One region of the Citrobacter sp. U14242 genome, then DNA from elsewhere that is predicted to be linked to it. Evidence: predicted binding sites of a transcription regulator. Region 1 holds the regulator's gene; each other region holds the start of a gene.
What was found. The regulator PurR, encoded in region 1, represses purine synthesis genes. The targets are predictions, from matches to a motif close to CANGCAAACGTTTGCNTG.

Region 2: raiA (ribosome-associated translation inhibitor RaiA) is a predicted target of PurR. The motif match lies at 4,486-4,503, and genes of this name have one in related genera.
Region 3: gcvT (glycine cleavage system aminomethyltransferase GcvT) is a predicted target of PurR. The motif match lies at 4,701-4,718, and genes of this name have one in related genera.

Annotation. Positions count from the first base shown of each region.
Region 1 covers NZ_JBKGLW010000004.1:166,240-174,269, forward strand. Annotated here, with positions in the region: gene gloA (lactoylglutathione lyase) at 1-220, shown strand, start outside; gene rnt (ribonuclease T) at 315-962, shown strand; gene grxD (monothiol glutaredoxin 4) at 1,014-1,361, opposite strand; gene ACLJXE_RS07900 (C40 family peptidase) at 1,696-2,526, shown strand; gene sodB (superoxide dismutase [Fe]) at 2,654-3,235, shown strand; gene ACLJXE_RS07910 (MFS transporter) at 3,275-4,444, opposite strand; gene cydH (cytochrome bd-I accessory subunit CydH) at 4,623-4,712, opposite strand; gene purR (HTH-type transcriptional repressor PurR) at 5,010-6,035, shown strand; gene punR (DNA-binding transcriptional activator PunR) at 6,155-7,078, opposite strand; gene punC (purine nucleoside transporter PunC) at 7,190-8,030, shown strand, end outside.
Region 2 covers NZ_JBKGLW010000012.1:150,358-158,387, forward strand. Annotated here, with positions in the region: gene ACLJXE_RS19850 (DUF2799 domain-containing protein) at 1-181, opposite strand, end outside; gene aroF (3-deoxy-7-phosphoheptulonate synthase AroF) at 395-1,465, shown strand; gene tyrA (bifunctional chorismate mutase/prephenate dehydrogenase) at 1,475-2,596, shown strand; gene pheA (bifunctional chorismate mutase/prephenate dehydratase) at 2,638-3,798, opposite strand; Phe leader region at 3,821-3,946, opposite strand; gene pheL (pheA operon leader peptide PheL) at 3,898-3,945, opposite strand; gene raiA (ribosome-associated translation inhibitor RaiA) at 4,049-4,387, opposite strand; gene bamD (outer membrane protein assembly factor BamD) at 4,657-5,394, opposite strand; gene rluD (23S rRNA pseudouridine(1911/1915/1917) synthase RluD) at 5,526-6,506, shown strand; gene yfiH (purine nucleoside phosphorylase YfiH) at 6,503-7,234, shown strand; gene clpB (ATP-dependent chaperone ClpB) at 7,364-8,030, shown strand, end outside.
Region 3 covers NZ_JBKGLW010000011.1:95,494-103,523, reverse strand. Annotated here, with positions in the region: gene ACLJXE_RS18580 (SDR family oxidoreductase) at 1-23, opposite strand, end outside; gene gcvP (aminomethyl-transferring glycine dehydrogenase) at 102-2,975, opposite strand; gene gcvH (glycine cleavage system protein GcvH) at 3,101-3,490, opposite strand; gene gcvT (glycine cleavage system aminomethyltransferase GcvT) at 3,516-4,610, opposite strand; gene ubiI (FAD-dependent 2-octaprenylphenol hydroxylase) at 5,063-6,265, opposite strand; gene ubiH (2-octaprenyl-6-methoxyphenyl hydroxylase) at 6,381-7,559, opposite strand; gene pepP (Xaa-Pro aminopeptidase) at 7,556-8,030, opposite strand, start outside.

The sequences.
Region 1 (8,030 bases):
TGATAAGTATGAACTGGGTACCGCATATGGTCACATTGCCCTGAGCGTAGATAATGCGGCAGAGGCCTGTGAACGTATTCGTCAAAACGGCGGTAACGTGACGCGTGAAGCGGGTCCGGTAAAAGGCGGTACGACGGTCATCGCGTTTGTTGAAGATCCAGATGGCTATAAAATTGAGCTGATCGAAGAAAAAGACGCCGGCCGCGGTCTGGGCGACTAACCTCTCCTCGGGTGCAGATCGTCTGTGCCCGTAGTTTTATACTCATCATTTTGCCATAATACGCGCTGCAATTTTCCCGTATTAAGAGACCCAGATGTCCGATAACGCTCAACTTTCCGGTCTGTGTGACCGTTTTCGTGGTTTTTATCCTGTCGTCATTGATGTCGAAACAGCAGGATTTAATGCCAAAACCGATGCGCTGCTTGAGATTGCCGCCATCACACTGAAAATGGATGAACAAGGCTGGCTGATGCCGGACATGACGTTACATTTCCACGTTGAACCGTTTGAAGGGGCGAATTTACAACCCGAAGCGCTGGCATTTAACGGCATCGACCCGAGCAACCCGCTGCGTGGCGCCGTCAGCGAGTACGACGCGCTGCATGCCATCTTTAAAATGGTGCGTAAAGGTATCAAAGATAGCGGCTGTAATCGGGCGATCATGGTGGCGCACAATGCGACATTCGATCACAGTTTTATGATGGCAGCGGCAGAACGCGCCTCACTGAAACGCAATCCGTTTCACCCCTTCGTCACCTTTGATACGGCAGCATTAAGCGGCCTGTCGTTGGGGCAAACAGTACTGTCAAAAGCCTGTCTGGCTGCAGGAATGGAGTTTGATGGGACTCAGGCGCACTCGGCGCTGTATGACACAGAACGGACAGCCGTTCTGTTCTGCGAAATTGTTAACCGCTGGAAACGTCTCGGCGGCTGGCCTCTGCCAGTGCCCGAAGAGGCGTAACGGCGGCATAAAAAAAGCGACCTGCTGAGGTCGCTTTTTTATTTTTGCTGGTTACTCAGCGTCCGGCTCTTCGGTTTTGTATTTCGCCGCAGTTTCTTTAATCAACTGCTGCAACTCACCGCGCTGGTACATTTCAATTAAAATGTCACAGCCGCCTACCAGTTCACCATCAACCCACAGCTGTGGGAAAGTCGGCCAGTTGGCATATTTCGGCAGCTCGGCGCGAATATCCGGATTCTGCAGAATATCAACATAAGCAAAACGTTCACCACAGGCGGACAACGCCTGCACAGCCTGAGCAGAGAAACCGCAGCTTGGCAGTTTTGGGGAACCTTTCATGTACAGGAGAATCGGGTTTTCAGCGATCTGGCGCTGGATTTTTTCGATAGTGGTGCTCATTATCTTGCTTCCTTAAACTTCTTTTACGGCAGTAGTCTGACATTGTAGCGGGTCAGGCAGGTAACGGAAAATAACATTTTCATTACGCGATATTATTTTATCGCCTGTCGTTAAAAGTTGCATTCACAATCTCATTTATCCGCGTAAAGCCTGGGGATTTGATTATCTGTTCACCAATTACGCCTTGAATTGCTGTTTTTTTTTGCGGTCGGTTACGAAACGTAGTTTTAAACGAAAAAAGCTATTAACTTTCCCTCTTTCTATAGATTAGAATCGTCAAGTTTTGAAAATCACACGCAGGCACGATAGACCTGCCTTACCAGAGGACTGCTCAGTGGCGCGGATAAACCGAATCTCGATCACGCTCTGTGCTTTGCTTTTTACCACACTGCCTTTTACGTCAGTGGCCCATGCTTCCAGGCAGGCCAGGACGACACCTACCGCTTCCCACACCGTCAAGACGGTAGATAAAAAGAAAAGCGCAACAACCAGCCAAAAAGCAACAAAAACCAACAAGAAAACAGCGACAAAAAACACCAGTAAAACCAGTACGAAAACGGCCTCCTCTTCCAAAAAACGCACAACGACTCCGGCAAAATCGACGAAAACAGCAAACCGTCGCAGTAAAACAGCGGCAATACAAACCCCCGCCGTCACCTGGACTGAAAAATGTACCCCGCGCAAAGGTCATAAGCCGCGTTGTGTAAAAGTGAAGACGACTGCACCAACAGCCGTTGCGGATGTACATAAAGTGAAAGTGCAGAAAGCGACCAAAGCCGCCATGTCTACCCTGATGAACCAAATCGGTAAACCTTACCGTTGGGGTGGTACATCACCCAGAACCGGTTTTGATTGCAGCGGGCTGGTTTATTACGCATACAAAGATCTGGTGAAGTTCCGCATTCCGCGTACCGCCAATGAAATGTATCACCTGCGCGACGCTGCGCCGATTGAACGTGGTGAACTGAAAAACGGTGATCTGGTCTTCTTCCGCACGCAAGGTCGCGGTACCGCCGACCACGTTGGCGTCTATGTCGGCAATGGTAAATTTATCCAGTCTCCACGCAGCGGCCAGGAAATCCAAATCACCTCCCTGAGCGAAGACTACTGGCAACGCCACTACGTGGGCGCTCGCCGTGTGATGACGCCGAAAACAATTCGCTAAAAACTTACCCTGCAGAATATGCTGTAGGGTAAGTTCTTCTTTTGCATAACCTTTCAATTTGCTACCCTATCCTTACTCACAATGAGGCTATTGTGTGTACTCAATATAAATAATAAGGAGAGAAGCAATGTCGTTCGAATTACCTGCATTACCGTATGCCAAAGATGCTCTGGCACCGCACATTTCTGCCGAAACGCTGGAATACCACTATGGCAAACACCATCAAACTTACGTGACCAATCTGAATAACCTGATTAAAGGCACCGCGTTTGAAGGTAAATCACTGGAAGAGATCGTACGTAGCTCTGAAGGTGGTGTATTCAATAACGCAGCACAGGTATGGAACCACACGTTCTACTGGAACTGCCTGGCACCAAACGCAGGTGGCGAGCCGACCGGTAAACTGGCCGAAGCGATTGCTGCCTCCTTTGGCAGCTTTGCAGACTTCAAAGCACAATTCACCGACGCCGCTATCAAGAATTTCGGTTCTGGCTGGACCTGGCTGGTAAAAGGAACGGATGGCAAACTGGCTATCGTGTCCACCTCCAACGCAGGTACACCGCTGACGACTGACGCGACGCCTCTGATGACCGTTGACGTGTGGGAACATGCCTACTACATCGATTATCGTAATGCCCGTCCTGGCTACCTGGAACACTTCTGGGCACTGGTGAACTGGGAATTTGTTGCGAAAAACTTCGCAGCATAAATGACAACGCAGAAGGGGTTCCCTTCTGCGTTTTTGTTTTTAATTCGTTGCGTTGCAGACTTCTTCCGCTTGTTTCCTTGCCGAGACAAAGACCAGCAGTAGCGCAAGACCCGCCACAATCGCCCCCATTACCGGTACGAAACTGTAGCCCAATCCTCCGGAAATTACCGCCCCACCAGCAGCCGCTCCCAGGGCATTCCCCAGATTAAACGCGCCAATATTAACTGACGATGACAATCCAGGTGCCTCGCTGGCAACGCGCATCACACGCATCTGCAGCGGCGGAACCACCGCAAACGTTGCTGCGCCCCACACCACCATACTCACGGCCGCACCCAGCTCATTACGAGCCAGGAAAGGTATTGCCAGCATAATAATCATTAGCAGCAGCAAAAAGCCTTTCAGCGTACCGTTAACCGAACGGTCAGCCAGTTTCCCCCCCAGATAGTTACCGATAGAGAACCCAACGCCAATCAGCACCAGCATACCGGTGACAAACGCCGGCGTAGCATGAGTAATGCTATGCAGCACGGGTGAGATGTAGGTATAAAGCGTAAACATCGCCCCGGCCCCCAGAACGGTCGTCAGTAACGCTGACACCACTTGTGGACGCATTAACACCGCCAGTTCTTTGCGCACATCAGGGCGCTCACCAGCCCCACCTTTCGGTAACGAGAAGAACAGACTGACCATTGCGATAACACCCAGTCCCGCCGTCGCCATAAAGGACATACGCCAGCCGATGGTTTCCCCAAGCCAGGTTGCCGCGGGAACACCGCCAATATTGGCGATAGTTAACCCCATAAACATAGTCGCAACGGCGCTGGCCTGTTTATGTTTGGGGACAACGCTTGCTGCCACAACCGAACCGAGGCCAAAAAATGCCCCGTGGTTAAGACTGGTCAAAATGCGCGACAGCATCAGCGTCGTGTAATCCGGAGATATCGCCGAAAGCACATTACCCAACGTAAAAATGGCCATCAGGAAGATAAGCGCATTGCGACGCGCACGATGGGACAGCAGTAATGTCATCAGCGGTGCGCCAACCATCACGCCTACCGCATACGCGCTGATTAACATCCCAGCGGCCGGAATTGAAACATCCACACCTTTGGCAATGACGGGTAGCAATCCCATGGGAGAAAATTCTGTCGTTCCAATGCCAAACGCACCTATCGCCAGCGCCAGTAAAGGATAATTTATTTTCATCTATCGACTCCGTAACGTCGAGCCTTGGCACGACACATCATAAGAGTCAAAAGCATGACATTGATCGCAAAATTAATAAAGTTAACAAAATTGCAAAAGACTTTTGCTTATTGGCAAAAAATAGGACGGAAAAGACAAGCAGAAAGGGTGAGGGAGAGCAAACTCCCTCGGGGGGAAATCAGTGCAGTGCTGCAGTCAGGCCACCCGCGACAATCAGGCCCAGAACAATTATGGTCGTCACTAACGAAAATTTCAGATCGGTGCTCATCAAGTTTTCTCCTTTTTATTCCCACACAAAAAGTGATATTGCGCATTTTTACACACTTGAAAGCAAAAATCTCTCACGATTTATATTGATAACTGCTTTTAACTCTTCCCCTTTTCGTTAAGATCAGACAAAATTCCACGCTTACTTGATTAGCGTACCGGCCATTGACCCCTTCCTGACGTTCCGTGTCGTTTTCCCGGCGTGCCGCAACCCCGACGTTGCGTTGAGGGTGTGTGAAGGCAAACGTTTACCTGGAGTATTCTCAGGAGCTTAGGATATGGTCTGGAGTGAGATGTAATGGCAACTATTAAAGATGTAGCGAAGCGAGCAAACGTTTCCACTACAACCGTATCACACGTAATTAACAAAACGCGCTTTGTCGCAGAAGAAACGCGCAACGCTGTCTGGGCAGCGATTAAAGAACTGCACTACTCCCCCAGCGCAGTGGCACGTAGCCTGAAGGTGAATCACACCAAATCGATCGGTTTGTTGGCAACCAGCAGTGAAGCTGCCTATTTTGCCGAAATTATCGAGGCTGTTGAGAAGAATTGTTTCCAGAAAGGCTACACGCTGATTCTGGGCAACGCCTGGAACAGTCTTGAAAAACAGCAGGCATACCTGTCTATGATGGCGCAAAAGCGCGTAGATGGCCTGTTGGTAATGTGTTCAGAGTATCCGGAATCACTGCTTTCCATGCTCGAAGAGTATCGCCATATTCCAATGGTGGTCATGGACTGGGGCGAAGCAAAAGCCGACTTTACCGATACCGTCATTGATAACGCTTTCGAAGGTGGTTACATGGCGGGCCGGTATCTGATTGAACGCGGTCATCGTGAGATCGGTGTGATCCCGGGTCCCATGGAGCGTAATACCGGCGCAGGCCGCCTGGCTGGCTTCATGAAAGCGATGGAAGAAGCGCTGATTAAAGTTCCCGAAAACTGGATTGTACAGGGTGATTTCGAACCTGAATCCGGCTACCGCGCTATGCAACAAATCATCTCCCAGTCGCATCGCCCAACCGCCGTATTCTGTGGTGGCGATATTATGGCGATGGGTGCGCTGTGTGCCGCAGACGAGATGGGACTGCGCGTGCCGCAGGATATCTCAGTTATCGGTTACGACAACGTGCGCAACGCTCGTTACTTCACCCCTGCGCTGACCACCATCCACCAGCCAAAAGATTCACTTGGTGAAACAGCTTTCAACATGCTGTTAGACCGTATCGTGAATAAACGTGAAGAATCGCAGTCAATCGAGGTGCATCCACGTCTGGTAGAACGTCGTTCCGTTGCCGACGGTCCATTCCGCGATTATCGTCGTTAAGCCCGTTATGTGGGTAATGCCGTTCAGAAAGCATCAATCGGTGTTGGCGGGGGTAATGAACATACTCTCTCCGAGAAAGGGTTCTGCTCTCCATACATGCTTAACTGAACGGCATTACGCTATGCGAGGAGCTCATCCGGCTCCCGCAGCCACTCTTTATTCAGCGTCTCACTATCCCCCAGGTAGTCCAGTAACCAGCTCAGTGCAGGCGACGTATCATTCTGTTGCCAGGTCAGGCAACACGCGGCATCCGGGAACGGATTTTCCAGCTGTAACGCCACCCATTTTCCGCTATCGATCCACGGTTTTGCAAAATGCGTCGGTACCATCCCGACACAGAGTCCGGCTGACAAGCAGGTGGCCGAGGATTCCCAGTCAGGAACCACGACGCGTTTTTGGTTGTGCAGCAACCATGTAATACGTTTCGGCAGCGTGCGGGACGTGTCTTCGCGCACCAGCGATGGCCAGTTGCGCAACGTATCGTCACTGAGCGGTCCCGGCATTGTCGCCAGCGGATGATGACTGGCTACCACGCAACTCCAGCTCAACATTCCCATATCCCGGAACGTATAGCGTCCCCCTACCGGAATGGCCTGCGTTGCTCCGATAGCTAACTCCACACGACCGTCCGAAAGCGCGTCCCAGACGCCATTAAACACCTCCTGAAAGACCAGAAGCTCCACATCATCGAAATGGCGGTAGAAATCCACAATCATCTGTCGGGTTCGTTCCGGGCGAACAATATTATCTACCGCAATCGCCAGCTGTCCTCGCCAGCCATTGGCGATTTGTTGACATTGCTGACGGGTGATCTGCATTTTTTTGATAACAGACCGACCTTCTTTTAAAAACCACGCGCCAGCAGGCGTTAATTCCACGTCCCGGTGACGACGTTCAAAAAGAGGTACAGCCAGCCACTCTTCCAGTTGGCGCACAGTGTAGCTTACCGCCGAAGGTACGCGGTGCAACTCCTGAGCAGCCGAACTAAAGCTACCGTTACGCGCCACCGCATCAACAACTTCAAGTGAATATTCCGACCACATGCTCTGCCTGCAAAAAATTTGAAATCAGTAAGCAAATATTAGCGTTTCACAGCGAGAATTACACTCACTACACTCAGCGGCAATGTTCTATTGCTAAAAAGAGAAACGATAATGCAACCAGGAAAAGGGTTTTTAGTCTGGCTGGCAGGTCTTAGCGTGCTAGGTTTTCTGGCAACCGATATGTATTTGCCCGCCTTTGCTGCTATTCAGTCCGATTTACAGACACCCGCTTCTGCCGTGAGTGCCAGCCTTAGTTTGTTCTTAGCCGGTTTTGCCGTTGCACAACTTTTGTGGGGGCCACTTTCCGACCACTATGGTCGTAAACCGATTTTGATGCTGGGCTTATCCATCTTTGCGCTGGGCAGCCTGGGCATGTTGTGGGTAGAAAACGCCACCGGCTTACTGGTGCTTCGCTTTATTCAGGCCGTTGGTGTCTGTGCGGCTTCGGTTATCTGGCAGGCGCTGGTTACCGATTATTATCCTTCACAAAAAGTAAACCGCATCTTTGCCACCATTATGCCGCTGGTCGGATTGTCTCCTGCACTTGCACCGTTATTAGGCAGTTGGATCCTGATACATTTTTCCTGGCAGGCCATTTTTGCCACCCTTTTTGCGATTACCCTGATCCTGATGTTGCCGGCTCTGCGCTTAAAACCAACGGCAAAAGCGCGCGATGATAGCCAGGATAAACTGACGTTCGCTACGCTGCTGCGCTCCAAAGCATACCGTGGAAATGTACTGATTTACGCAGCATGTTCTGCGAGCTTCTTCGCATGGCTGACGGGTTCACCGTTTATCCTTAGCGAAATGGGCTATAGTCCGGCTGTGATTGGTTTGAGCTATGTTCCGCAAACTATTGCATTTTTGATCGGTGGTTACGGCTGCCGCGCGGCACTGCAAAAATGGCAGGGTCGCCAGCTTCTGCCGTGGTTACTTATCCTGTATGCCATTA
Region 2 (8,030 bases), on a different contig from region 1:
CCTCTGGGTCATTGTAGTTGTCGGCAAGTGTCTCGTTATCTTTAACGACATAGCCTGAAATGGCATCCTGTATCCCGGCATCAAACCAGTCGGTACCTGTCCAGGTGGGGGAAAAAGTATAGGGATCTATCTGACATCCGCTGAGAAATAATACAAATAAGGTACAGATGAGTTGCTTCATTGCCTGTTCTCCCCTTTTTTTAAAGCATAGCGGATTCATATATAGATGGGTGTAAATTTATATGTACGGTGTATTGCGGTATTTTTGCGATAAAACAGCTGGATGTAAATAAAAATTTACGGAATGTGGATTGAAATCTTTACCTGTTGTGTTATCGTGATTACCTCCTCGCTGAGGAAAACTATCGCAAACGAGCTAAACAGGATCACCATCATGCAAAAAGACGCGCTGAACAACGTACACATTACCGACGAACAGGTTCTGATGACCCCAGAGCAGCTTAAAGCGGAATTTCCGCTGAGCCTCGTACAGGAGGCGCAAATCGCTCAGTCGCGTAAAACCATTTCAGACATTATCTCTGGCCGCGACCCGCGGCTGCTGGTGGTGTGTGGTCCATGCTCGATTCACGATCCTGAAGCGGCTATTGAGTACGCTCGTCGATTTAAAGCCCTTGCCGCAGAGGTCAGCGATAGCCTCTACCTGGTGATGCGCGTCTATTTTGAAAAACCCCGTACTACCGTCGGCTGGAAAGGGTTGATTAACGATCCTCATATGGATGGCTCTTTTGATGTTGAAGCAGGTCTGAAAATTGCGCGTCAATTGCTGCTTGAATTGGTGAATATGGGGCTACCGCTGGCAACAGAAGCGTTAGATCCAAACAGCCCGCAATACCTGGGCGATCTGTTTAGCTGGTCAGCTATCGGTGCGCGTACCACTGAATCACAGACGCATCGTGAAATGGCTTCTGGTCTTTCCATGCCGGTTGGTTTTAAGAATGGTACCGATGGGAGCCTGGCGACGGCAATTAACGCCATGCGCGCCGCAGCACAATCACACCGCTTTGTGGGTATTAACCAGGCGGGGCAGGTTGCACTGCTGCAAACGCAGGGTAACCCAGATGGGCACGTGATCCTGCGCGGTGGTAAAGCGCCGAACTACAGCCCGGCTGATGTCGCCCAGTGCGAAAAAGAGATGGAGCAGGCAGGACTACGACCTTCTCTGATGGTAGATTGCAGTCATGGTAATTCTAATAAAGATTACCGTCGCCAGCCAGCCGTGGCTGAATCTGTGATTGCACAAATCAAAGATGGCAATCGCTCGATCATCGGCTTGATGATTGAAAGTAATATTCACGAAGGCAACCAGTCCTCCGAACAGCCGCGCAGCGAAATGAAATACGGTGTCTCTGTAACTGATGCCTGCATTAGCTGGGAAATGACGGATGCGCTACTGCGTGAAATTAGTCAAGATTTAAACGGCCAGCTGACGGCGCGTGTCGCATAAGAGGTTGGTATGGTTGCTGAATTGACCGCATTGCGCGATCAAATTGATGAAGTTGATAAGGCGTTGCTGGACTTACTGGCACGCCGTCTGGAGCTGGTTGCCGAAGTCGGTGAAGTCAAAAGCCGCTTTGGGCTGCCGATCTACGTACCAGAGCGCGAAGCCACGATGTTGGCATCCCGCCGCGCAGAAGCTGAAGCACTGGGGGTGCCGCCAGACCTGATCGAAGATGTATTGCGTCGGGTTATGCGCGAGTCTTATTCCAGTGAGAATGACAAAGGCTTTAAGACGCTTTGCCCTTCTTTGCGTCCGGTGGTGATCGTCGGTGGTGGCGGACAGATGGGGCGGCTGTTTGAGAAGATGCTGACTCTGTCAGGCTATCAGGTGCGGATCCTGGAACAGCAGGACTGGGATCGCGCTACTGAGATCGTCGCCGATGCCGGCATGGTGATCATCAGTGTGCCGATCCACGTTACCGAACAGGTAATCGCGAAATTACCGCGTCTGCCGTCTGATTGTATTCTGGTCGATCTGGCCTCGGTGAAAAATGGTCCTCTGCAGGCGATGCTGGCGGCACACGACGGTCCGGTTGTGGGTTTACACCCGATGTTTGGTCCGGACAGTGGAAGTCTGGCAAAGCAGGTGGTTGTCTGGTGCGATGGACGCCAGCCGGAAGCCTATCAATGGTTCCTGGAACAGATTCAGGTCTGGGGCGCGCGATTGCATCGGATCAGCGCCGTCGAACACGATCAGAATATGGCGTTTATTCAGGCGTTGCGCCACTTCGCAACCTTTGCTTACGGGTTGCACTTAGCGGAAGAGAATGTCCAGCTTGAGCAGTTGCTGGCGCTCTCTTCGCCAATATATCGTCTTGAACTGGCGATGGTTGGCCGTCTGTTTGCCCAGGATCCTCAGCTATATGCCGATATTATTATGTCGTCAGAGAGTAATCTTGCGCTCATCAAACGTTATTATAAACGTTTTGGTGAAGCGATTGGTTTGCTGGAGCAGGGTGATAAGCAGGCTTTTATCGACAGTTTCCGTAAGGTAGAGCACTGGTTTGGCGATTATGCTAAACGTTTTCAGAGTGAAAGCCGTACTCTGTTGCGCCAGGCTAACGACAGTCGCCAGTAAGTAAAATGCCGGATGGCAGCGCTATCCGGCATCCTCACATTTTAGCTCGGATCGACCGGCACGACATTCTCACTGGGATAACAGCCAAGTACTTTCATCGAACGGGTTATTTCGCCCAACTCTTTCAGCGCTTTCTGTATCTCCGGCGACTCCAGGTTGGCCTGGATATCGAGATAAAACATCTCTTCCCACGGGTTGCCGTGAATCGGGCGTGATTCCAGCTTGGTCATAATCAGATTATGGTTACGCAGTACCAGCAGCGCTTCAACCAGCGCACCTGCCTGTTGTCCTGTCGCCATCAGCAACGTTGTTTTCGCTGGAACCTGATCGGAAACATTGATTGCTTTGCGTGCCAGTACCACGAAGCGGGTAATGTTTTGCGTCTGATTAGCTTCAATATGCTCAAGTACCTGCAGACCATGCAGTACACCACCGGCTTCGCTCCCCAGGGCTGCCACGCGTGGCGAGTTAGCCTGGGCGACTTTTTCCATCGCAGCTGAAGTGCTTTCAGTGTATTCAATCTTCCAGTGCGGGTAGCGGTTCAGGAACTTGCTGCACTGCTGGAACGGTTGCGGGTGGCTGTATACCGTGTCGATGCTCTCCAGATCGGTTGTTCCCGACACCAGTACGCAATGGTCGATAGTAATCGTCATCTCTCCGACGATAGAGAGGCTGGTGTGCTGCAGCAGATCGTAAACGTCATTAATTGCACCGGAACTGGTGTTTTCAATAGGCACTACCGCGTAGTCTGCCTGTCCGGTTTCAACCTGATTAAAAATATCGGCAAATTTCGCGCAGCCGCTTTCAATAAACTGCTCAAAATGACGTGCGGCGTACTGACGTGCTGCAAGGTGTGAGTAAGAACCTTTTGGTCCCAGGAAGGCAACACGAGCAGAATGCGGGTTGATCTTATTCAGATGCTGCTGAAGGAGTGCCTGCTGGGTCAGGACGGAGTCTTCGATAATAAGTTGGAACAAGCGCGTGATGTAGTGGGCATCGAGGTGATGTGCTTTACCAAGCTGAATTAAACGGTCCAGCAGGTCGCGTTCCCGATCAATATCGCGCACCGGACGATGAGAAAGCAGCTTTGCTTTGCCGACTTCTACCGCCAGACCACGTCGTTCTGCCAGCAGGGCCAGTAATTTTTCATCCAGCGAGCTGATCTTTTCTCGCAGCGCCAGTAACGGGTTTTCCGATGTCATAGTGTTGCCTTTCTTGTTATCAATAAAAAAGGCCCCCCGGTTTGGGAGGCCTTATTGTTCGTCTTCGCATTCTTTATCACACGACGAAACGCCTCCCATTCAGGGGAAGGTAAAAAAGAATGCGAAGAAGAACGGGACAAGTTTCATGTTATTTTCCTTTGGCTACATCAGTAAAGTACCCGTACTGTTTTCACCCTGTCAACAAAAAACGCGCCCGAAGGCGCGTTGGCGATACACTCAATGTAAGGGACTACTCTTCTTCTGCTTCGACGAAGTTGGCGTCTTTTACTGAAGTTGTTGCACGACGGGCTTCGCCTTTGTGCTGCACTTTATTGAGCTGCCGTTCCAGCTTGTTGATCAAATCGTTAATGGCGGTGTACATATCCTCGTGTTTTGCGCTGGCGACCAGATGTCCATTCGGGGTATTGATGGTGGCATCAGCAATGAAACCCTGTGGCTCCTTAGACAGAATGATATGTGGATTAATCAGATGAGTTTGCCATTTATCCAGTTTGGAGAGACGGTCTGCGACATGCTGGCGAATTGCCGGAGTAATTTCCATTTGTTTACTGGTAATGTTCATTGTCATAAATTTTACCTCTTGTCTTTCCCGTCTTGGTGATTCCAGCATACCGTTCCTAATGTCAAAATGTGTGATTTAGATCACATTATTTTGTCGCTTTTTGTCAAGAAAACCTTTTTGTGAGGCACAGCAGGAACAGGCGATTTTTTACTTGAGGAATACCTGAAAGCAGGCCATATTTGATAGGATGCGTCGCAGCTAAACCGCTTCAGTTGTGGCCTTAACGGATAAAAAAACGGCAGCCCAAAGGCTGCCGTTTTGCATTATGAGGTCAATCAGGTGTTGCTGCTGTTAGCGGCAATGATTTTCGCTACTTTTTCTGCCTGGGCATTCATCTGCATCTGGCGATAAGCGTTTTCCATTAACGGCAGGGCATCACGTGTTGCCTGGGTATCCGGATAGTCACGCAGCATACCTTCCACACGGTTCACGACGGCAACCCATGCGCCACGGGCGGTATAGTACTCAGCAACAGAGTATTCATACTTCGCCAGACGATCTTTCAGGAACACCAGACGCTTAGTGGCATCGGTTGTGTACTGGCTGTTCGGATAACCACGAACCAGTTTGGAAAAGTCATTAAACGCAGCTCGGGCATGCTGTGGATCGCGATCGCTACGATCGACGCCAAAGAATCCTTGCAGTGCGCTATCGTCCAGCGCCATATTGGTCAGGCCACGCATGTACATGACATAATCAATGTTCGGGTGAGTCGGGTTCAGACGAATAAAACGATCGATAGCCGCCTGAGCAAGTGGCAGATCGGCGTTTTTGTAGTAGGCGTAGATGAGATCTAATTGCACCTGCTGGGAATACGGTCCAAATGGATAACGGTTATCCAACGCTTCCAATTGCGTTATTGCCTGTTTCCAGTTACCGTCCTGCAGCTTTTGCTGAGCAGTCGCGTAGATTTCATTTGGCGGATTATCGGGCACCTCTTCCTTTGAACCAGAGCAACCCGCCAAAAACAGGCTCAACGTGGCTGCTGCCACCAGATATTTCATGCGCGTCATGACGTTTTGACTTTCCTCAAAATGTTATACGGGAGATTCTCTGTTCCTGCTCCCGGTTAAGACCAGCTACAATAGCACACTATATTAAACGGCAAAGCCGTAAAACCCAACGTTAAACGAAGAAGCAGTTTATGGCACAACGAGTAGAACTCACCGCAACAGTCTCCGAAAATCAGCTTGGTCAACGCTTAGATCAGGCTTTGGCCGAATTGTTCCCTGATTATTCGCGATCGCGCATAAAAGAATGGATCCTCGACCAGCGCGTACTGGTAAATGGCAATCTTTGCGATAAGCCAAAAGAAAAGGTGTTAGGTGGAGAGCGTGTCTCCATCAATGCTGAAATTGATGAAGAGATTCGTTTTGAAGCTCAGGATATCCCGCTGGATATCGTTTATGAAGATGACGATATTCTCGTCATCAACAAACCACGTGACCTGGTGGTACATCCGGGTGCGGGCAATCCTGATGGTACGGTCTTGAATGCGTTGCTGCATTACTACCCGCCCATTGCGGATGTTCCACGAGCCGGTATTGTGCACCGTCTGGATAAAGACACAACCGGGCTTATGGTTGTGGCAAAAACAGTCCCCGCGCAAACACGCCTGGTTGAGTCATTGCAGCTGCGCGAAATCACTCGTGAGTATGAAGCCGTGGCGATTGGCCATATGACAGCGGGCGGTACGGTCGAAGAACCGATCAGCCGTCATCCAACCAAACGTACGCATATGTCAGTGCATCCAATGGGGAAACCTGCGGTAACGCACTATCGCATTATGGAGCATTTCCGTGTGCACACGCGTCTGCGGTTGCGTCTGGAAACCGGACGTACGCACCAGATCCGCGTGCACATGGCGCATATCACCCATCCGCTGGTGGGCGATCAGGTCTACGGCGGTCGTCCGCGCCCGCCGAAAGGCGCTTCTGACGAGTTTATCTCCGTGCTGCGTAAGTTTGACCGTCAGGCGCTGCACGCGACCATGTTGCGTTTGTATCATCCGATTTCCGGTATCGAGATGGAATGGCATGCGCCAATTCCGCAAGATATGGTGGAGCTTATCGAAGTGATGCGCGCTGATTTCGAAGAGCATAAGGATGATGTTGCCTGGTTATGAGTAAGCTAATTGTCCCGCAGTGGCCGATACCTCAGGGTGTCGCGGCCTGTAGTTCTACCCGCATTGGCGGCGTCAGTATGTCGCCTTATGATTCGCTGAACCTGGGTGCCCATTGTGGCGATAACCCGGAGCATGTGGAAGAGAACCGCAAGCGGCTGTTTGCTGCGGGCAATCTGCCTTCGAAACCCGTCTGGCTTGAACAGGTACACGGTAAAGACGTCCTGAAATTAAGCGGCGGGCCATACTTATCTAAACGTGCAGATGCGTCCTACAGTAATACGCCAGGCACCGTATGTGCGGTGATGACGGCGGACTGTCTGCCGGTGCTGTTTTGTAATCGTGCTGGAACAGAAGTGGCGGCGGCCCATGCGGGCTGGCGCGGGTTATGTGAAGGTGTGCTGGAAGAAACTGTGGCGTGCTTTGCCGACAAACCGGAAAACATTATTGCCTGGTTAGGGCCGGCGATAGGTCCGATCGCATTTGAGGTAGGTGCAGAAGTTCGCACCGCGTTTATGGCAAAAGATCCGCAAGCTGACAGTGCATTTGTGCCGCGTGGTGAAAAATATCTGGCGGATATCTATCAGCTTGCACGTCAACGTCTGGCAAATGTGGGGGTAGAGAACGTCTACGGTGGTGACCATTGCACCTTCAGCGAAAGTGAGACGTTCTTCTCTTATCGTCGCGACAATACCACGGGTCGTATGGCAAGTTTTATTTGGCTGATATAACCTAAAGAATCAAGACGATCCGGTACGTGTAATTTTCTTTTCACATAATTCAGGTCATTCACCTTGAATAATTGAGGGATGACCTCATTTAATCTCCAGTAGCAATTTTGACCTGTTATGGGAGGAGTTATGCGTCTGGATCGTCTTACTAATAAATTCCAGCTTGCTCTTGCCGATGCCCAGTCACTCGCACTGGGGCACGACAACCAATTCATCGAACCACTTCATCTAATGAGCGCCTTGCTGAATCAGGAAGGGGGATCGGTTCGTCCTTTGTTAACGTCCGCTGGCATTAATGCTGGCCAGTTACGCACAGCGATTGATCAGGCATTGAGCCGTTTACCACAGGTAGAAGGTACCGGTGGTGATGTTCAGCCTTCTCAGGATCTGGTGCGTGCACTGAATCTTTGCGACAAGCTGGCGCAAAAACGTGGAGACAATTTCATTTCGTCAGAACTGTTCGTTCTGGCGGCGCTTGAGTCGCGCGGTACGCTGACCGATTTATTAAAATCAGCAGGAGCGACAACCGCCAATATCACTCAGGCAATTGAACAAATGCGTGGAGGTGAAAGCGTGAATGACCAGGGGGCTGAAGACCAACGTCAGGCCTTGAAAAAATATACTGTAGACCTGACCGAACGCGCCGAACAAGGCAAGCTCGATCCGGTTATCGGTCGTGATGAAGAAATTCGCCGTACGATTCAGGTGCTGCAACGTCGTACTAAAAACAACCCGGTTTTGATCGGTGAGCCAGGTGTTGGTAAAACCGCTATCGTCGAGGGGTTAGCACAGCGAA
Region 3 (8,030 bases), on a different contig from region 1:
CCAGTAACCAGTGCGATTCCCATACATTCCTCCAGATATGAAAAAGCCGGGAGGCGGCTTCGCCTTACCCGGCCTGGAAACGGCTTTACTACACGGAAAAATTACTGATATTCGCTCATCGGTACGCAAGAGCAGAACAGGTTACGGTCACCGTAAACGTCATCGAGACGCTTCACGGTCGGCCAGTATTTGTTCGCCACACCCACCGGGAAGACAGCAATTTCGCGGCTATAACCGTGAGTCCACTCAGACACCAGTTCATTCTGGGTATGTGGAGAGTTAACCAGCGGGTTATCTTCCAGCGGCCATTCACCGGCTTTCACGCGATCGATCTCAGCGCGGATAGCCAGCATCGCATTGATAAAGCGATCCAATTCTACTTTGCTTTCGGATTCCGTTGGTTCGACCATCAGCGTACCCGCAACCGGGAATGACATGGTCGGCGCATGGAAACCGTAATCGATCAGACGCTTGGCAATATCCAGTTCGCTGATACCGGTCTCTTCTTTCAGTGGGCGAATGTCGAGAATACATTCATGTGCCACACGGCCGTCACGACCAGTATACAACACCGGATAGGCATCTTTCAGACGGCTGGCAATGTAGTTAGCATTCAGAATTGCCACCTGGCTTGCCTGCTTCAGACCTTCTGCGCCCATCATACGGATATACATCCAACTGATTGGCAGAATAGATGCGCTACCGAACGGAGCGGCAGAAACAGCGCCCTGACGGGTGAGCATCCCTTCAATCTGTACCACACTGTGGCCCGGCACGAACGGTGCCAGATGCGATTTAACGCCGATCGGTCCCATACCTGGGCCGCCGCCGCCGTGCGGAATGCAGAACGTTTTATGCAGGTTGAGGTGTGATACATCTGCGCCAATAAAGCCTGGCGAAGTAATACCAACCTGGGCGTTCATGTTCGCACCATCAAGGTAAACCTGCCCGCCAAACTGATGCACAATTTCGCACACTTCACGGATGGTTTCTTCATATACGCCGTGCGTAGACGGATAGGTGACCATGATGCAGGAGAGATTTTCGGCGTGTTGTTCTGCTTTTGCACGCAAATCGTCCAGGTCGATGTTGCCGTTCTTATCACAGGCGACAACCACCACCTGCATACCCGCCATCTGAGCGGAAGCCGGGTTGGTACCATGAGCAGAAGCCGGGATCAGGCAGATATCACGATGGCCTTCGTTACGGCTTTCGTGATAATGACGAATTGCCAGCAGGCCAGCATATTCACCCTGTGCGCCGGAGTTCGGCTGCATGCAAACGGCGTCATAACCGGTCAGTTTAACCAGCCAGTCAGACAGTTGACCTATCATCTGGTGATAACCTTCTGCCTGTTCCGGCGGACAGAACGGGTGCAGTTCGGCAAATTCCGGCCAGGTGATTGGAATCATCTCAGCGGCCGCATTCAGCTTCATGGTGCAGGAGCCCAGCGGGATCATCGCCTGGTTCAGTGCCAGATCTTTACGCTCCAACGAGTGCATGTAGCGCATCATTTCGGTTTCGCTATGGTAGCGATTAAATACCGGATGGCTGAGGATTGCGTCATCACGCAGCATGCTGTCCTGAATAGAACGGCTGTCGAGCGCCACATCTTTATCCAGCGTATCGATGTTCAGGCCGTGGCTGTCGCCCAGCAGGACGTTGAACAATTGCACCACATTTTCGCGAGTGGTGGTTTCATCGAGGGTGATACCTACTGCGTTATGAATATCGCTGCGCAGGTTGATTTCAGCCGCTTCAGCACGCGCCAGCACGGAGGCTTTGTCAGCCACTTCGACACACAGGGTATCGAAGTAATGCGCATGCCGCAGCTTCAGTCCTTTCTGTTGCAGACCTGCCGCCAGAATATCGGCCAGGCGGTGGATGCGGTTGGCGATGCGTTTCAGGCCTACCGGACCATGATAAACGGCATACAAACTGGCGATGTTGGCCAGCAGTACCTGCGAGGTACAAATGTTGGAGTTCGCTTTCTCGCGACGGATATGCTGCTCGCGAGTCTGCATCGCCATACGCAGTGCGGTATTGCCCGCCGCATCTTTGGATACGCCGATAATACGGCCTGGCATGGAGCGCTTGAATTCATCTTTAGCAGCAAAGAACGCTGCGTGTGGACCACCGTAGCCCATCGGTACGCCGAAACGCTGCGCAGAGCCGAACACAATGTCTGCGCCCTGTTTACCTGGAGCGGTCAGCAGAACCAGCGCCATAAAATCGGCAGCAACGCTGACCACGACTTTACGGGATTTCAGTTCAGCAATCAGTTTGCTGTAATCGTGCACTTCACCGGTAGTGCCAACCTGCTGTAACAGCACGCCGAACACATCCTGGTGATCCAGTGCTTTTTCCGCATCATCGACGATAACGTCAAAACCGAAGGTTTCCGCACGGGTACGCACAACATCCAGGGTTTGCGGATGAACATCAGCCGCGACGAAGAAACGGTTGGCGTTTTTCAGCTTGCTGACGCGTTTTGCCATCGCCATAGCTTCAGCGGCAGCGGTGGCTTCATCCAGCAGAGACGCGGAAGCCATGTCCAGACCAGTCAGGTCCAGCGTGACTTGTTGGAAATTCAGCAGCGCTTCCAGGCGCCCCTGAGAGACTTCTGGCTGATACGGCGTATACGCCGTGTACCAGCCCGGGTTTTCCAGCATGTTGCGCAGGATAACCGGCGGTAATTGTACGGCGGTGTAACCCATGCCAATGTAGGACGTGAAGCGCTTGTTACGCCCGGCGATGGCTTTTAATTCAGCCAGCGCGGCGTATTCGGTCGCCGCCTCGCCCACCTGTGGCGGGGTTGCGAGCTGAATGTCTTTCGGCACAATCTGGCCGATCAGCGCGTTTAACGACTCGGCGCCAACGGCATTCAGCATCTCTTGCTGCTGCGCGGCATCCGGTCCGATGTGGCGTTCAATGAAAGCGCCGCTGTTTTCAAGCTGGCTTAACGTCTGTGTCATGGGCGATGGTTCCTGAAACGTGCAGTGAATCGTAGGTGTCTCTACTTACCTGAATACGCAAAATGATTCGCGTTGCAGGTGTGCGAGGAAACCAACACACCTGCAACGTGAAGAATGACGCGTATTTATTCGTCTTCTAACAAAGCTTCGTATGCAGTCGCATCCAGCAGTGATTCAATCTCACTTTCATCGCTGGCTTTGATTTTGAAGATCCAGCCACCGGCATACGGCTCGCTGTTAACCAGTTCAGGAGAGTCGCTGAGTGCATCATTAACCGCAACAATCTCACCGCCGACCGGCGCATAAATATCAGATGCCGCTTTTACGGATTCCGCAACCGCGCAGTCATCACCCGCACTAACGGTCGTGCCAACGTCGGGCAGATCAACGAAAACCATGTCGCCCAGCAGCTCCTGAGCGTGTTCGGTGATACCAACGGTATAAGAACCGTCAGCTTCTTTGCGCAGCCATTCGTGTTCTTTGCTGTATTTCAGTTCTGCAGGTACGTTGCTCATCAATCAATCTCCAAAAAAGGATGAATTACGCGACGGCTTTGCCGTTACGCACAAAAACAGGTTTAGTCACTTTTACCGGCATTTCGCGGTTACGAATTTGCACAATCGCCGTTTCGCCGATACCCGCCGGAACGCGTGCCAGCGCGATGCTGTAGCCCAACGTTGGGGAGAAGGTTCCGCTGGTGATGATGCCTTCATGCGGGTTGCCCGACGCATCAGTAAAACGCACTGGCAGTTCATTACGCAGCACGCCTTTCTCGGTCATCACCAGCCCGACCAGTTGCTCATGGCCTTTTTCGCGCTGCATTTCCAGCGCTTCACGACCAATAAAGTCGCGATCGGTCGGTTCCCACGCGATAGTCCATCCCATATTGGCCGCCAGCGGGGAGATACCTTCATCCATCTCCTGACCATACAGGTTCATACCGGCTTCTAAACGCAGCGTATCACGCGCGCCCAGACCGCAAGGCTGAACACCTGCTTCGACCAGCGCACGCCAGAAATCCGCGGCCTTTTCATTCGGCATTGCAATTTCATATCCCGCTTCGCCGGTATAACCCGTGGTCGCGATAAACAAATCACCTGCCTGAACGCCGAAGAACGGTTTCATACCTTCAACAGCATGGCGTTGTTCGTCAGTAAACAGCGTGGCAGCTTTTGCCTGCGCGTTTGGTCCTTGCACCGCGATCAGTGACAGGTCATCACGAACGGTGATGTCGATGGCGTAAGGTTCAGCGTGTTGGGTAATCCAGGAGAGGTCTTTTTCGCGAGTGGCGGAGTTTACAACGAGGCGGAAGAAATCTTCAGTGAAGTAGTAGACAATCAGGTCATCTATCACGCCGCCCGAAGCATTGAGCATTCCGGAGTAAAGGGCTTTACCTGTCTTCGTTAGCTTCGCGACGTCGTTTGCCAGCAGATAGCGCAAGAACTCCCGGGTGCGGCTGCCGCGCAGGTCGACGATGGTCATGTGCGACACATCAAACATACCGGCATCGGTGCGGACAGCATGGTGCTCATCGAGCTGAGAACCGTAATGCAGTGGCATCATCCAGCCATGGAAATCAACCATGCGCGCGCCACATAGCGTGTGTTGTTCGTACAAAGGAGTCTGTTGAGCCATCTTTTCCTCGTTGAATAAGCGGGGCTATCAACTCTTTCGTGGTGAAATCTTCGCCACGAAACCCAGCACCACAGCCGCTCCAGGGGCTGCGACGCAAACGTTCTCTTTGTCCTGAACTTACCACCGAAACAGACGCTAAACCATAAGGCAAAATTAACCATCACATTAGCTTATGACTAAAAATGGCCAGATCGCCGACAGCATAAAAAACCATTAAAACGCCACCACTTCAGAACAACAGACGCACATAAGCAGAGCTAAGCCGCATCAATCCATATTTAATGTGGAAAAAATGTCAAAAATGGCGTTATGAAAAAAATGTAATATTAAAAAAACTAATGCGAAAAAAGGCGTGGAATTAGATTATTTCAAATGAGAGAGCCATCCCGGCGCGCAGGCCGGGAGAGGAAAGTGTGACGGGTTTCAAACTCTTAAGATTGTCCTTTCGGACGCTAGCGTAGCCATTCAGGAAGATCGTTCAGCCCCATCGCCTGACGGATGAGCTGTGGTTTTACGCCCGGGAGGGTATCGGCCAGTTTCAGACCAATATCACGCAGTAATTTCTTCGCCGGATTCTCACCGGCAAACAGTTCACGGAACCCCTGCATTCCAGCCAGCATCAGCGCCGCACTGTGCTTACGGCTACGCTCATAACGGCGCAGATAGAGGTACTGACCGATGTCTTTTCCCTGGCGTTGCAGGCGCTTAAGTTCATCAATCAACTCCGCTGCATCCATAAAACCGAGGTTCACGCCCTGTCCTGCCAGCGGATGGATGGTATGCGCCGCATCACCCACCAGGGCCATACGATGGGCGGCAAACTGACGGGCATAGCGTCCAGTCAGCGGAAACGTCTGGCGTTCACTTTCAAGCTGGCATAATCCCAGACGATTATCGAAAGCGATATTCAGAGCCTGATTGAAATCATCTGCACTTGCCTGCTGCATACGTTCAGCGTCCTGCGGCGAGAGAGACCAGACAATAGAGCATAAATGTGGATCGCTCAGCGGCAGGAACGCCAAGATACCTTCGCCATGAAACGCCTGACGCGCAACCGCGCCATGGGCTTCTTGCGTGCGGATCGTTGCCACCAGCGCATGATGACGGTAATCCCAGAACGTCAGCGGAATATCCGCTTTGTTGCGCAGCCACGAGTTTGCACCGTCTGCGCCAATCACCAGACGAGCGGTCAGCATGGAGCCATCTTTCAGCGTCAGGAACGCCTCGTTTTCTCCCCAGGCCACCTGCTGTAACTCAGCCGGTGCCATCAGCGAGATATCCGCTGAACGCTGCGCTTTTTGCCACAGTGCGTAGTGAATCACCGAGTTTTCGACGATATGCCCCAAATGGCTGTAACCCATACTCTGGTCATCAAATTCAATGCGTCCAAAGCTGTCTTTATCCCAGACTTCCATGCCGTGGTAACAGCAAGCGCGACGGGCAACAATATCCGACCATACGCCAAGGCGTGTCAGCAGTTTTTCACTGGCCGCGTTAATTGCCGACACGCGAAGCTGAGGGGGTGCATCCGCCGCCAAAGGCTGCGGAACATGTTGTTCTAACACAGCAACGCGTAATCCGCTGCCCTGCAGGCCGCAGGCAACCGCCAGTCCCACCATGCCGCCACCAACAATTGCTACATCAACACTTTGCACTGTTTATACCTCGAAACCTGTAATCCGTAAGCCTGATAAACGCAGCGCTATCAGGCATTTTTGCGGGGACCCTTGCCGGATGGCGGCTTTGCCTTATCCAACCTACAGGTCATATTTATCGCGCAACCCAACCGAGGGTCCGCTCCGCCAACGCATCGCGCGCGGGTGTGAATAATTCCATCGCCATCAGTCCGGCATTACGCCCAACGACCAACGGAGCCCAGCGATTGGCAAACAGATACACCAGACTGTTGGTGACACCAATCGTCACCTCGCGATCGCTCTGACGACGTTGTTGATAACGCGACAGCACCGCATAATCGCCCACATCTTCTGCGTCATCCTGAGCCTGAGTCAACGTTTCGGCAAGACTCATGGCATCACGAAGCCCAAGGTTAAAACCTTGTCCGGCAATAGGATGCAGCGTCTGCGCCGCATTACCCACCAGCACCGTACGATGGGTAATCGCTTTAAGCGCGGTTGTTAAAGACAGCGGGTAAGCGCTGCGTTTGCCCGCTTGTGTAATGCGTCCCAGTCGCCAGCCAAATGCGCGTTGCAGTTCGCAGCAAAACTGTTCATCTGACCAGGACATGATCTCTTCACGCTTCTCCAGCGGATGACACCACACCAGCGAACATCGCCCCTCCGCCATTGGCAACATGGCCAGCGGACCATGCGGCGTGAAACGCTCATAGGCACGCCCCTCGTGAGGAACGGAAGTCGTGACGTTAGCAATGACGGCCAGTTGTTCATACGGCTGTTGCTGCCAGTCAACCCCACAGGCTGTCGCCAACGCAGAGCGCGTACCGTCGGCGGCCACCAGCAGATGCCCCGTAATCGTTTCGCCGTTTTCCAGTGTAACATCAACACGATCTTGCGAGCGCGACACGCTGGCGACACGAGCGGGACAGTGCAATGTGACACCCGGCGCTTTACGCAGCAGCGCAAACAGACGTAGCCCCACATCGTGCAGTTCTACCACCTGACCGAGCGCTGAAATAGAGTATTCCTGCGCATCCAGCGTTACGAATCCGGCATGCCCACGGTCACTGACGTGTACCGTTTTAATTGCCGTTGCGCAATCGGCAATCGCCTGCCACACGCCAATTCGCGCCAGCTGTTGGCAGGTTCCTGCCGCCAGCGCAATTGCCCGGGCGTCAAATCCCGGGTGGCGATCGGTTTCAGGTTCGCTCGCTTCTATCAGATGAACAGGCAGCGTCCCATGGCTTAGGGCTGAAATGGCCAACGCCAGCGTCGCGCCGACCATGCCACCACCGACGATAATCACACTCATTGCAGTCGCGCCGCAGCCATCAGGGCTTCGATGTCATCCGCCTTCTTAACCACTCCAGCGGTCAGATTTTCATTACCGTCTTCGGTAATAAGGATGTCATCTTCAATACGAATACCGATACCGCGGTAAGCAGGGGGGACATCGGCATCCGGAGCGATATACAACCCAGGCTCAACCGTGAGCACCATTCCCGGCTCCAGCATACGCGAACGATCCTGACCATAAACACCGACATCATGGACATCCAGGCCCAGCCAGTGGCTAAGACCATGCATAAAGAAAGGTCGGTGCGCATTCTCGGCAATAAGCTGATCGACATCACCATGCAAAATGCCCAGTTTTACCAGGCCGGTAATCATGATGCGCACCACTTCGCCAGTCACCTCCTGAATGGAAGTCCCCGGACGATACAGACGCAGGCTGGTTTCTAACGACTCCAGCACGATGTCGTAGACCTCACGCTGGGCAGGT